Regions from separate parts of the Paenibacillus sp. IHBB 10380 genome, predicted to be linked through region 1. Evidence: a T-box and tRNA genes for the amino acid it is inferred to sense, from the RefSeq annotation. Region 1 holds a T-box; the other holds one or more tRNA genes.

Region 1 (5,493 bases):
GAGGGGACTAATCCGCAACAATTTTTATTCTATGGCAAGCAATATCCGCTTAGCTTTAGTAATAGCCGGTTTTTTAGCATTGGTTCCTTTGGTACTCAAGGATACGACGATGATTTCGATGATTTTTGGCATACAAATATTCCTGTTTATTGCCAATACTGGCACCTCGCTGCGAGTGGATGAAACCTCCAGATGGAACAAATTTGAACTGACGCTACCGATCCGACGCCGAACTATTATTGGGGCGAAGTACGTGTCATTCTCCATACTGATCCTCTTTGGAGTGATGATGAGTTTGCTTACTCTTGCAGTTGTCTATGTTGTAGGTTTGCAACTCGATTCTCGGGCTGTGATATATAGTTTTGGATTCGGACTTACGTTGTCGATCACATCAGTGGCTTTGATGTATCCAATAATGCTGAGGATCGGTACGGAAAAAAATGAACTCGTCGTATTCTTTTCGGGATTTGGCGCTATAGGGATTATGCTGGTACTTGCCGCATTACTGGCGCCTGTTACAGGAGGCATGGAGCTTCGTCACCCGTTAGTCAGTATGGTGTCATCGTGTACGGCAATAATCCTGTTTATCATATCATTCTTTGTTTCAGTCCACATTCATCGGAATAAAGAGTTTAAGTAGTTTAGAAATTGGATTCGTGTTGCCGATAATAAAACAAAGTTAAGAAATACAAGCGAAATCCATAACCAACTAATTATGGACACGTCGTATCAGCCATTTCAATATAATCACCTTCCCTTTTTCTTGATTAAAGTACCAAATGATGGGGATACCAAGCAACCGAAAGGGAAGACCCATAAGTCAACATGGCAATTGAACGGCTGCCATTGTCTAGACTAATACACAAAACTAGTATTTTGTACATATGTCTATAAATCGATTTAATGATTTTCGTTCTGTTTTTTATAAGTTCCCCTTTCTTGCAGTAAAAAAGCAATTCGGATTTAATCCGAATTGCTTTTTCTTTGAATACTGTGCTCCGGTACCAAACCCTCTTCGATTGCCGGATTTATCATTCATCCTGGATTCCCGGCAACTCATAACGTTGTTACAAATGGCAATCCTAAAACATCAGCTATTGTTCCGCGTTCTGGAAATATTTATTAATTACTCCTTTAATCCTTCTAACTCCAGCAGCAGAAGATTGTTCTTTTTTAATACTGAACTTTCCTAAGTTTGTTGTATCTTCTACATGAGGTCCTCCACATACTTCTCGACTCCAAACTTTCCCTTCGTTATCTTTGATTGTATACACCTTAACGATATCCGGATATTTATCCCAAAAATTCCCTTCAACATTACATTCTTTCGCTTCAATTTTAGGCAGCTCTGAAATATAGGTAACTGCTTTTGATGAAATCGCATCATTCACATACTTTTCCACCTCAGCTATTTGCTCTGGCGTAAGTTTTTCATCATGGTTGAAGTCAAACCGTAATCGTTCTGAAGTAATATTACTTCCTTGTTGATGAACATGATCACCTAAAACTTCCCTTAAACCAGCAAGTAATAAATGAGATACCGTGTGCAGCGCTGTTGTTTCTGTTGAATGTTCAGCTAATCCACCTTTAAATTTACCCGCAGAAGCAGTTCTGCTCTTTTCAGCATGTTTCTTTGCCGCCTCTATATAAGACGCCTTGTCCTCCATGCTATATCCACTTTCAGTTAGAAACTCTTCCGTCAACTCCAAGGGAAACCCATATGTTTCGTAAAAATAAAAGGCATCTGCACCTGTAACTTTACCCTTATTCTTAAGATGTTTTTGTATTTCAAATTCTCCTTGCTGTAAAGTTCTATAGAAAAGATTTTCTTCCTTATTTACTATTTCGATAACTTTCTTTTTATTACCGATCAAATCCTCATAAGCTGTTGCTTCATCTATATAAACTTCAGACAACTCACCCACAAAACTTCCTTGTATACCTATTTTTTTACCTGCACGAATCGCCCTTCTTAATAACCTTCTTGTTATATACCCTGCATCACTATTAGCTGGCTCCGCACCATCATTAATTAGAAAAGTAGCCGCTCTCACATGATCAAGTATGATTCTAAACGACTTTAAATCGTCAGTATATTGTTTACCACTTAACTCCATCAATTTTTTCTTGGGATTAAGGAAGAAAGCCGTATTATAAATATCCTTGTCACCATTAAGGGCTGTTGCAACCCTTTCTAATCCGCCTCCATAATCAATATTGGGATTTTGCATTTTTACAAATCCTGTGTCTTCTTTTTTGTAACACATAAATACGTTGTTCCCAATTTCTAAAAACCTCTCGCTTACAGAAGCAGGATGATCCAGTGAATCACCGCCTGGTTCAAGATCATAGAACATTTCACTATCAGACCCACCCGGTTCACCAACAGGCATATCCAATGGACTTCCGGCTCGACTCCACCAATTTTCTTTTTCATCGTATAAGAATATTTTTCCACCTCTAGATGCCCCATATTGATAGGGATCATCTTCAATGATAGGTTCTATACCAACTGATTTAAATTTTTCTGACCAGATATGAATGGCTTCCGTATCTTTCTGTATATTCAAATCATCACTTCCTATAAAAGCACTGATATACAGCCTGCCAGGATCAATTCCTAATTCGATAATATGCCAATTCCAAATGGCATCGATTTGCTTTTTCTTATAGTTATTTTCATTTGCTTTAAACTCCCATCGACCTATCATTTCAAAAAATGTCAGATGCGACGTATCTCCTACTTCATCAATATCCACTGTCCTTAAACACTTCTGAATATTAGCAATCTCATTACCTATCGGATGCTTTTCCCCCAATAAATATGGAACCATAGGTTGCATTCCACTTCCTGTAAACAACGTTGAGGGATCATTTTCTGGTAACAAGCTAGAAGAGGGCACTTGGCTAGCCCCTATTCCTTTCATAAAATCAATATATGATTTTCTTAACTCATCTGGTGTCATTTTCACCATGCTCAATACCTCCATTTCAATTATTAATTATTCTCGGAAAATTATTTTGCAAATATTCAAACGAGAAGAAATAAAACAAAAAAGCCCTAAGCTGACATATTTCTTGTCAACTTAGGGCGAACTATTATGTCCGTGTTACCACCTAATTTCAGATTTCTCTGCACTCTATCAATACGGGATATCTCCGATATTGTTTCCTGAATAACGGTGGAACTCCGTTGAAGCCTACTAAGATTCCTCTGTTCGGTTCACAGCTCCGAGACTGCTTCACTATTAGATCAATGAAGATTCGCACCAACCATCTTCTCTCTGTGAGATCCCTAATACCTACTATTTCTCATCATAGCCTTTTCGTTTTAAGTTAAACCAATGCTATCACACTCAACTTGCTCCGTCAATTTAATTCCACTATTTTTTATAAGGTATAAGTCTGTCGATTCTACCATCAGCTTTGGTAATTCGGTTGCTTCGCATCCTCTGACTTTAGCCAAATTATAATTCTCCCCAACCTCAATTCCACATTCCTGTTTACCTGTGAAATAATCAGGAGGTACAACAAACTTGGGTGGGGAAGTATCGCCTCCGGAGCGGAGGTGATAACCCTTTGTGGCATGATGGATTTTCCCCAGAAATTCGCCCCACTTTTGAAAAGGGCAGAAATTAGTTAATCTGCCCTTTTCTTTGAAGGTTATTGCTTGTTAAAGAGATAGAGATAGGATTCATTCGTTGATAAACTTCTCAAATTCACTTTTCAGCCAATGCTGATTCTGATATGCAATATACTGTTCCATCCGAATCAGTAGATCAACCAATTCTGGCTTTGTTAACTGCATATAACGCTGTCTGACTCGATCTATGTCGCGATCCTGTTTTATGTGCTTGAAAGCATCCAGATCATTATCTAAGGGCTTAGATGACCTTTTGCGCGGATTATAAACCTTGGTTGTTCTATACTGAAGAAAATGATTATGAAGTTCTTGGTTCTTACGAATTGTGTTTTGGTGGATACCTATTCCTTCTGGATCAATAACCTTTGATTTGTCCGAAACAGTTCGGTAAGAAACCGTTTTACCCTCTTTAATAAGCGTATCAATTGCTTTTACACCAAGTTCAAGTGAACGGTTCTTCTTCTTGTCGTAAGATGCTTGAAGCCATTCCAGTTCAGTTGTTTGAGGTGATACGGATTTCCGGCGCATATGTCTCATCCCTTTGAGATTTCTCTATCAGTTGTATTTCCTTAAGTTCGTTTTTAGCTCTATTTTTTGCGATCTTCATTTTCTTTACTTCAAGGAGTAGACCCAACTGCTCAAATCGTTTTTCACTCTCCTCCGCCCAATTATAAAAGGCGGCTATTTCGTCTTTAAATTCCGGACGCGGAACTTTTGCTCCACATCCGACACAAGCCATTTTAGTCGGGCATACGGAGTCAATAGTACATATACCTCCCACTACCTTTGACATGGTTCCTACCTTTTCGCGGTAATCTTCATAAATCTCTTTAAGCTCTTCCGGTCCCCTAAGAATCCCCTTTTGGATATCGACATATGAAATCCAGTTTTCGTGAAGTGAGTTTATGGATTCGGAAACCTGTTGAGCTGTGGGTGCAGAATAGTATGAAGTCACCTCAATGTCCTTTTGATGGAGCAGCGTTTTCACAATGTCGACCGGTATTTTTTCCGTTTGAACCGCATGTGTCGCAAATGCATGTCTCAACAGATGAGCTTTCAAAACAACTTGATTGCCTTCTGCAGATTGAATCACAATACCATGCAAAAGAAAACGAAGGATCGCATTAAGTCCAGTGAACAAACTCATCCTGATCAAATAGCGATGGATCTGTTTAATGAAGTCGAAGCTGAAGCCGATCCCCTCGTGCCAGAACCAACGGTCGAGATGAAACACTACAAATACAAGTTCCGGTAGCCGATATATTGAATGGATGCTTTAAAAGTCTGAATCAAAAATGTAATGCTATTTGCCGTGTTATACAAGAAAATAAAGGAGTTGGTATAGTTGTTAAATGTAGCTGCACTCAACAGCTTTAATACTGTGAGTTCAAAAATGGTAAACCAGAAGATTTCGAATTTAGGCGTTTCTTTTGAAGATGTTCTATCGACACAGGGATCGAAGTCGGTTTTGTCGGAATTGGAGAATAAATTCGGCATTAAGATCAGCGTAAATGCTATACCAAAGACTAAAGAAGCTGTGAGGAGCGTTTACTCGAATAGTGTTGGTAAAGGTAATGTTACAATCGCTCCAAATATACTAAATAAGATGTCAACAAATCCACAATTGCAAAAAAAAGTAGAAGCGATAATACAGGATCATTTTGATTCTAGTGTTAACGATAAACCCGGTGATGCCAGTGGTGTCATTATTCATCCGGATGGAACAGTTACTTTTTGGGTTATTGGTGATTATTTGACACCTGCTGAAAGGGAAAAGATTCAAAAAGAAGTAGAGGCCGATAAAAAGAAGAAAGCGGAGAAGCTTGAGTCGTTGAGTAAATTAAGCAGCA
Region 2 (5,493 bases), 2.4 Mb from region 1:
CGGTCCTCTCGTACTAAGGACAGCTCCTCTCAAATTTCCTGCGCCCACGACAGATAGGGACCGAACTGTCTCACGACGTTCTGAACCCAGCTCGCGTACCGCTTTAATGGGCGAACAGCCCAACCCTTGGGACCTACTTCAGCCCCAGGATGCGATGAGCCGACATCGAGGTGCCAAACCTCCCCGTCGATGTGGACTCTTGGGGGAGATAAGCCTGTTATCCCCAGGGTAGCTTTTATCCGTTGAGCGATGGCCCTTCCATGCGGTACCACCGGATCACTAAGCCCGACTTTCGTCCCTGCTCGACTTGTAGGTCTCGCAGTCAAGCTCCCTTCTGCCTTTGCACTCTTCGAATGATTTCCAACCATTCTGAGGGAACCTTGGGGCGCCTCCGTTACTCTTTAGGAGGCGACCGCCCCAGTCAAACTGCCCACCTGACACTGTCCCCGAACCGGTTTACGGTCCTAGGTTAGAACCTAGATACGATCAGGGTGGTATCCCAACGGCGCCTCGATAGAAGCTTGCGCTCCTACTTCTTAGGCTCCCACCTATCCTGTACAGATCGTACCCAAATCCAATATCAAGCTGCAGTAAAGCTCCATGGGGTCTTTCCGTCTTGTCGCGGGTAACCTGCATCTTCACAGGTATTAAAATTTCACCGGATCTCTCGTTGAGACAGCGCCCAAGTCGTTACGCCATTCGTGCGGGTCAGAATTTACCTGACAAGGAATTTCGCTACCTTAGGACCGTTATAGTTACGGCCGCCGTTTACTGGGGCTTCGGTTCATAGCTTCGGGTTACCCCTAACCACTCCCCTTAACCTTCCAGCACCGGGCAGGCGTCAGCCCGTATACTTCGCCTTGCGGCTTCGCACAGACCTGTGTTTTTGCTAAACAGTCGCTTGGGCCTTTTCACTGCGGCCCCCTCGTGCTATTCACACTACCGGGGCACCCCTTCTCCCGAAGTTACGGGGTCATTTTGCCGAGTTCCTTAACGAGAGTTCTTCCGCGCGCCTTAGAATACTCTTCTCGCCTACCTGTGTCGGTTTGCGGTACGGGCACCTTCTCCTGGTTAGAGGCTTTTCTTGGCAGTGTGAGATCATGACCTTCGCTACTATAATTTTCGCTCCCCATTACAGCCCAGCCTTATTGATGTGCGGATTTGCCTACACATCAGCCTCACTGCTTAGACGGACACTTCCATCAGTCCGCGTCACTACCCTGCTGCGTCACCCCATTACTCATAACGGATTACGGTGGTACAGGAATTTCAACCTGTTGTCCATCCACTACGCCTTTCGGCCTCGCGTTAGGTCCCGACTTACCCTGAGAGGACGAGCCTTCCTCAGGAAACCTTGGGCTTTCGGCGGATCAGATTCTCACTGATCTTTTCGTTACTTATACCGGCATTCTCACTTGTATGCTGTCCAGCGCTCCTTACGGTACACCTTCAACCTGCATACAACGCTCCCCTACCCCTGATGCAAAGCATCAAGCCATAGCTTCGGTGGCGTGTTTAGCCCCGTTACATTTTCGGCGCAGAGTCACTCGACCAGTGAGCTATTACGCACTCTTTCAATGGTGGCTGCTTCTAAGCCAACATCCTGGTTGTCTGTGCAACTCCACATCCTTTCCCACTTAACACACACTTGGGGACCTTAGCTGATGGTCTGGGCTGTTTCCCTTTCGACAATGGATCTTAGCACTCACTGTCTGACTCCCGGAATTCGAGTCTATGGCATTCGGAGTTTGACTGAGTTTGGTAACCCTTGCGGGCCCCGCACCCAATCAGTGCTCTACCTCCACGACTTATTTCCGAGGCTAGCCCTAAAGCTATTTCGGGGAGAACCAGCTATCTCCGAGTTCGATTGGAATTTCTCCGCTACCCCCACCTCATCCCCGCATTTTTCAACATGCGTGGGTTCGGGCCTCCAGTGCGTGTTACCGCACCTTCACCCTGGACAGGGGTAGATCACTCGGTTTCGGGTCTACGTCCACGTACTAAAATTCGCCCTATTCAGACTCGCTTTCGCTGCGGCTCCGGCTTCTCACCTTAACCTTGCACGGGAACGTAACTCGCCGGTTCATTCTACAAAAGGCACGCCATCACCCATTAATAGGGCTCTGACTTTTTGTAAGCACACGGTTTCAGGTTCTATTTCACTCCCCTTCCGGGGTGCTTTTCACCTTTCCCTCACGGTACTGTTTCACTATCGGTCGCTAGGTAGTATTTAGCCTTAGCAGATGGTCCTGCTAGATTCATACGGGGTTTCACGTGCCCCGCACTACTCGGGATCCGTCTCGGAGGGATTAGATTTTTGGTTACAGGGCTTTTACCTTCTATGCCGGGCCTTTCCAGACCTCTTCACCTAATCTAATCCTTTGTAACTCCATGTGAGACGTCCCACAACCCCAAAGAGCAAGCTCCTTGGTTTGGGCTGTTCCGCGTTCGCTCGCCGCTACTGACGGAATCACTATTGTTTTCTCTTCCTCAGGGTACTTAGATGTTTCAGTTCCCCTGGTCTGCCTCTACATTCCCTATGTATTCAGGAATGAGTAACTGCGAATTACCACAGCTGGGTTTCCCCATTCGGACACCCCCGGATCAAAGCTTGCTTACAGCTCCCCGAGGCAGTTTCGTTGTTCGCCACGTCCTTCATCGGCTCCTAGCGCCTAGGCATCCTCCGTGTGCTCTTAGTAGCTTAACCATTATGCTCTTGTATTGCGTCTGGCGCTCTGTTGTCCGCTTATTTCTACCATAAATGGTATAAACAAGCTTCCAAAGGATCTCCAGCCTCAACACATTCGCATTACATTATTGGCTGGTATTCAGTAAACTGAATACTTTGCCGCTACTTTTACACTTTGTTCAATTCACAAGGAATTGAATTTAGATAAAAAGAATGTTCTAAATCGCAAATTCGTTTCGTTATCTAGTTTTCAAGGATCAAGTTGAATGAAATTATTGGTGGAGCCAAGCGGGATCGAACCGCTGACCTCCTGCTTGCAAGGCAGGCGCTCTCCCAGCTGAGCTATGGCCCCATATAAATTCCATCAAAACTGAACAAATGGGATGATGTAAAAGTTTGAAGTGAATTCACTTCGATTTGAATGTTTCCATTACAGGAAACAATTCTCCATAGAAAGGAGGTGATCCAGCCGCACCTTCCGATACGGCTACCTTGTTACGACTTCACCCCAATCATCTACCCCACCTTCGGCGGCTGGCTCCCTTGCGGGTTACCCCACCGACTTCGGGTGTTGTAAACTCTCGTGGTGTGACGGGCGGTGTGTACAAGACCCGGGAACGTATTCACCGCGGCATGCTGATCCGCGATTACTAGCAATTCCGACTTCATGCAGGCGGGTTGCAGCCTGCAATCCGAACTGAGACCGGCTTTGGTGGGATTGGCTCCATCTCGCGATTTCGCAGCCCGTTGTACCGGCCATTGTAGTACGTGTGTAGCCCAGGTCATAAGGGGCATGATGATTTGACGTCATCCCCACCTTCCTCCGGTTTGTCACCGGCAGTCTGTTTAGAGTGCCCACCATAATGTGCTGGCAACTAAGCATAAGGGTTGCGCTCGTTGCGGGACTTAACCCAACATCTCACGACACGAGCTGACGACAACCATGCACCACCTGTCTCCTCTGTCCCGAAGGCCGCCACTATCTCTAGTGGATTCAGAGGGATGTCAAGACCTGGTAAGGTTCTTCGCGTTGCTTCGAATTAAACCACATACTCCACTGCTTGTGCGGGTCCCCGTCAATTCCTTTGAGTTTCAGTCTTGCGACCGTACTCCCCAGGCGGAGTGCTTAATGTGTTAACTTCGGCACCAAGGGTATCGAAACCCCTAACACCTAGCACTCATCGTTTACGGCGTGGACTACCAGGGTATCTAATCCTGTTTGCTCCCCACGCTTTCGCGCCTCAGCGTCAGTTACAGCCCAGAGAGTCGCCTTCGCCACTGGTGTTCCTCCACATATCTACGCATTTCACCGCTACACGTGGAATTCCACTCTCCTCTTCTGTACTCAAGTCACCCAGTTTCCAGTGCGACCCGGGGTTGAGCCCCGGGATTAAACACCAGACTTAAATGACCGCCTGCGCGCGCTTTACGCCCAATAATTCCGGACAACGCTTGCCCCCTACGTATTACCGCGGCTGCTGGCACGTAGTTAGCCGGGGCTTTCTTCTCAGGTACCGTCACTCCAGGAGCAGTTACTCTCCTGAATCTTCTTCCCTGGCAACAGAGCTTTACGATCCGAAAACCTTCATCACTCACGCGGCGTTGCTCCGTCAGACTTTCGTCCATTGCGGAAGATTCCCTACTGCTGCCTCCCGTAGGAGTCTGGGCCGTGTCTCAGTCCCAGTGTGGCCGTTCACCCTCTCAGGTCGGCTACGCATCGTCGCCTTGGTGAGCCGTTACCTCACCAACAAGCTAATGCGCCGCAGGTCCATCTGTAAGTGACAGATTGCTCCGCCTTTCAACATCCCCTCAGGAGAGAAAATGTATTATCCGGTATTAGCTACCGTTTCCGGTAGTTATCCCAGTCTCACAGGCAGGTTACCTACGTGTTACTCACCCGTCCGCCGCTGAGTATTAGGAGTGCAAGCACTCCATCAACTCCGCTCGACTTGCATGTATTAGGCACGCCGCCAGCGTTCGTCCTGAGCCAGGATCAAACTCTCCAATAGAGATGAATTTTAAATTTGCTTTGCAACAATTTCGAAATCATCTAGAGATGAATGTCAGATCAACTTTGCAGCGACCGGACATTCATCGAATGAAAAGAGCGATATGCTCATTTTGAAACAAACTGACAAGAACATAAATGTTCTTTAGTTTTTAAAAATTACATCATCCATTTGTTCAGTTTTCAAAGAACTTATTGTTCTGTCTAGCAAACATTTTCGTTTGAGCCAGAATCATATTATATCAATCTGTGTATTCAATGTCAACTCTTTTTTTAATTAAGATTTTAGTTTCAAAATCTAATGTCCGAGGCGACATCAATTAATATATCAGGTTTTAATATAGTACGCAAGCTTTTTTTTCTAATAAACTAGTTTTTACATTAAACTATCTCAGAGACAGTAATAGATCCATCAATAATAGATACATAGATTGAAAGATACATAACAAAGTCCCCTGCTATAGCAGAGGACAGATTATTAAGCAGCTAACTGTTTACGACTAATTCTACGACTAAGAAGTCCATGTGAAGGCGAGAAAATAAAAGTAAGTACAAACAAGCACCCTGCTACTGTCACCATACATCCAGCAATAGAAGCATCTAACCAGAATGCTGTGTAATATCCCAACACTGAACATACCACGCCAATTAACACACTATACAATAACATGTAACTTAAACGGTCGGTCAATAGATAAGCTGTCGCAGCAGGAATAATGAGCATCCCTACCACCAATATAGCACCCACACTTTCAAATGAAGCCACGGAAGTTAACGATACCATTCCCATCAGCAT

Evidence for each region. A T-box is a leader RNA that pairs with one kind of tRNA and senses whether it is charged. The one in region 1 lies ahead of UB51_RS08210 (alanine--tRNA ligase), so its partner is inferred to be a tRNA-Ala.
Region 2: it has a tRNA-Ala gene. The T-box ahead of UB51_RS08210 (alanine--tRNA ligase) is inferred to sense a tRNA for this amino acid. The anticodon was not compared.

Annotation. Positions count from the first base shown of each region.
Region 1 is NZ_CP010976.1:1,912,527-1,918,019, forward strand. Features, by position in the region: gene UB51_RS08205 (ABC-2 transporter permease) at 1-640, shown strand, start outside; gene UB51_RS08210 (alanine--tRNA ligase) at 1,095-2,975, opposite strand; T-box leader at 3,085-3,328, opposite strand; gene UB51_RS29260 (hypothetical protein) at 3,332-3,466, opposite strand; gene UB51_RS08215 (hypothetical protein) at 3,695-4,171, opposite strand; gene UB51_RS08220 (hypothetical protein) at 4,137-4,877, opposite strand; gene UB51_RS08225 (DUF6033 family protein) at 4,989-5,493, shown strand, end outside.
Region 2 is NZ_CP010976.1:4,320,970-4,326,462, forward strand. Features, by position in the region: rRNA gene UB51_RS19755 (23S ribosomal RNA) at 1-2,707, opposite strand, end outside; tRNA gene UB51_RS19760 (tRNA-Ala) at 2,966-3,041, opposite strand; rRNA gene UB51_RS19765 (16S ribosomal RNA) at 3,143-4,698, opposite strand; gene UB51_RS19770 (metal ABC transporter permease) at 5,176-5,493, opposite strand, start outside.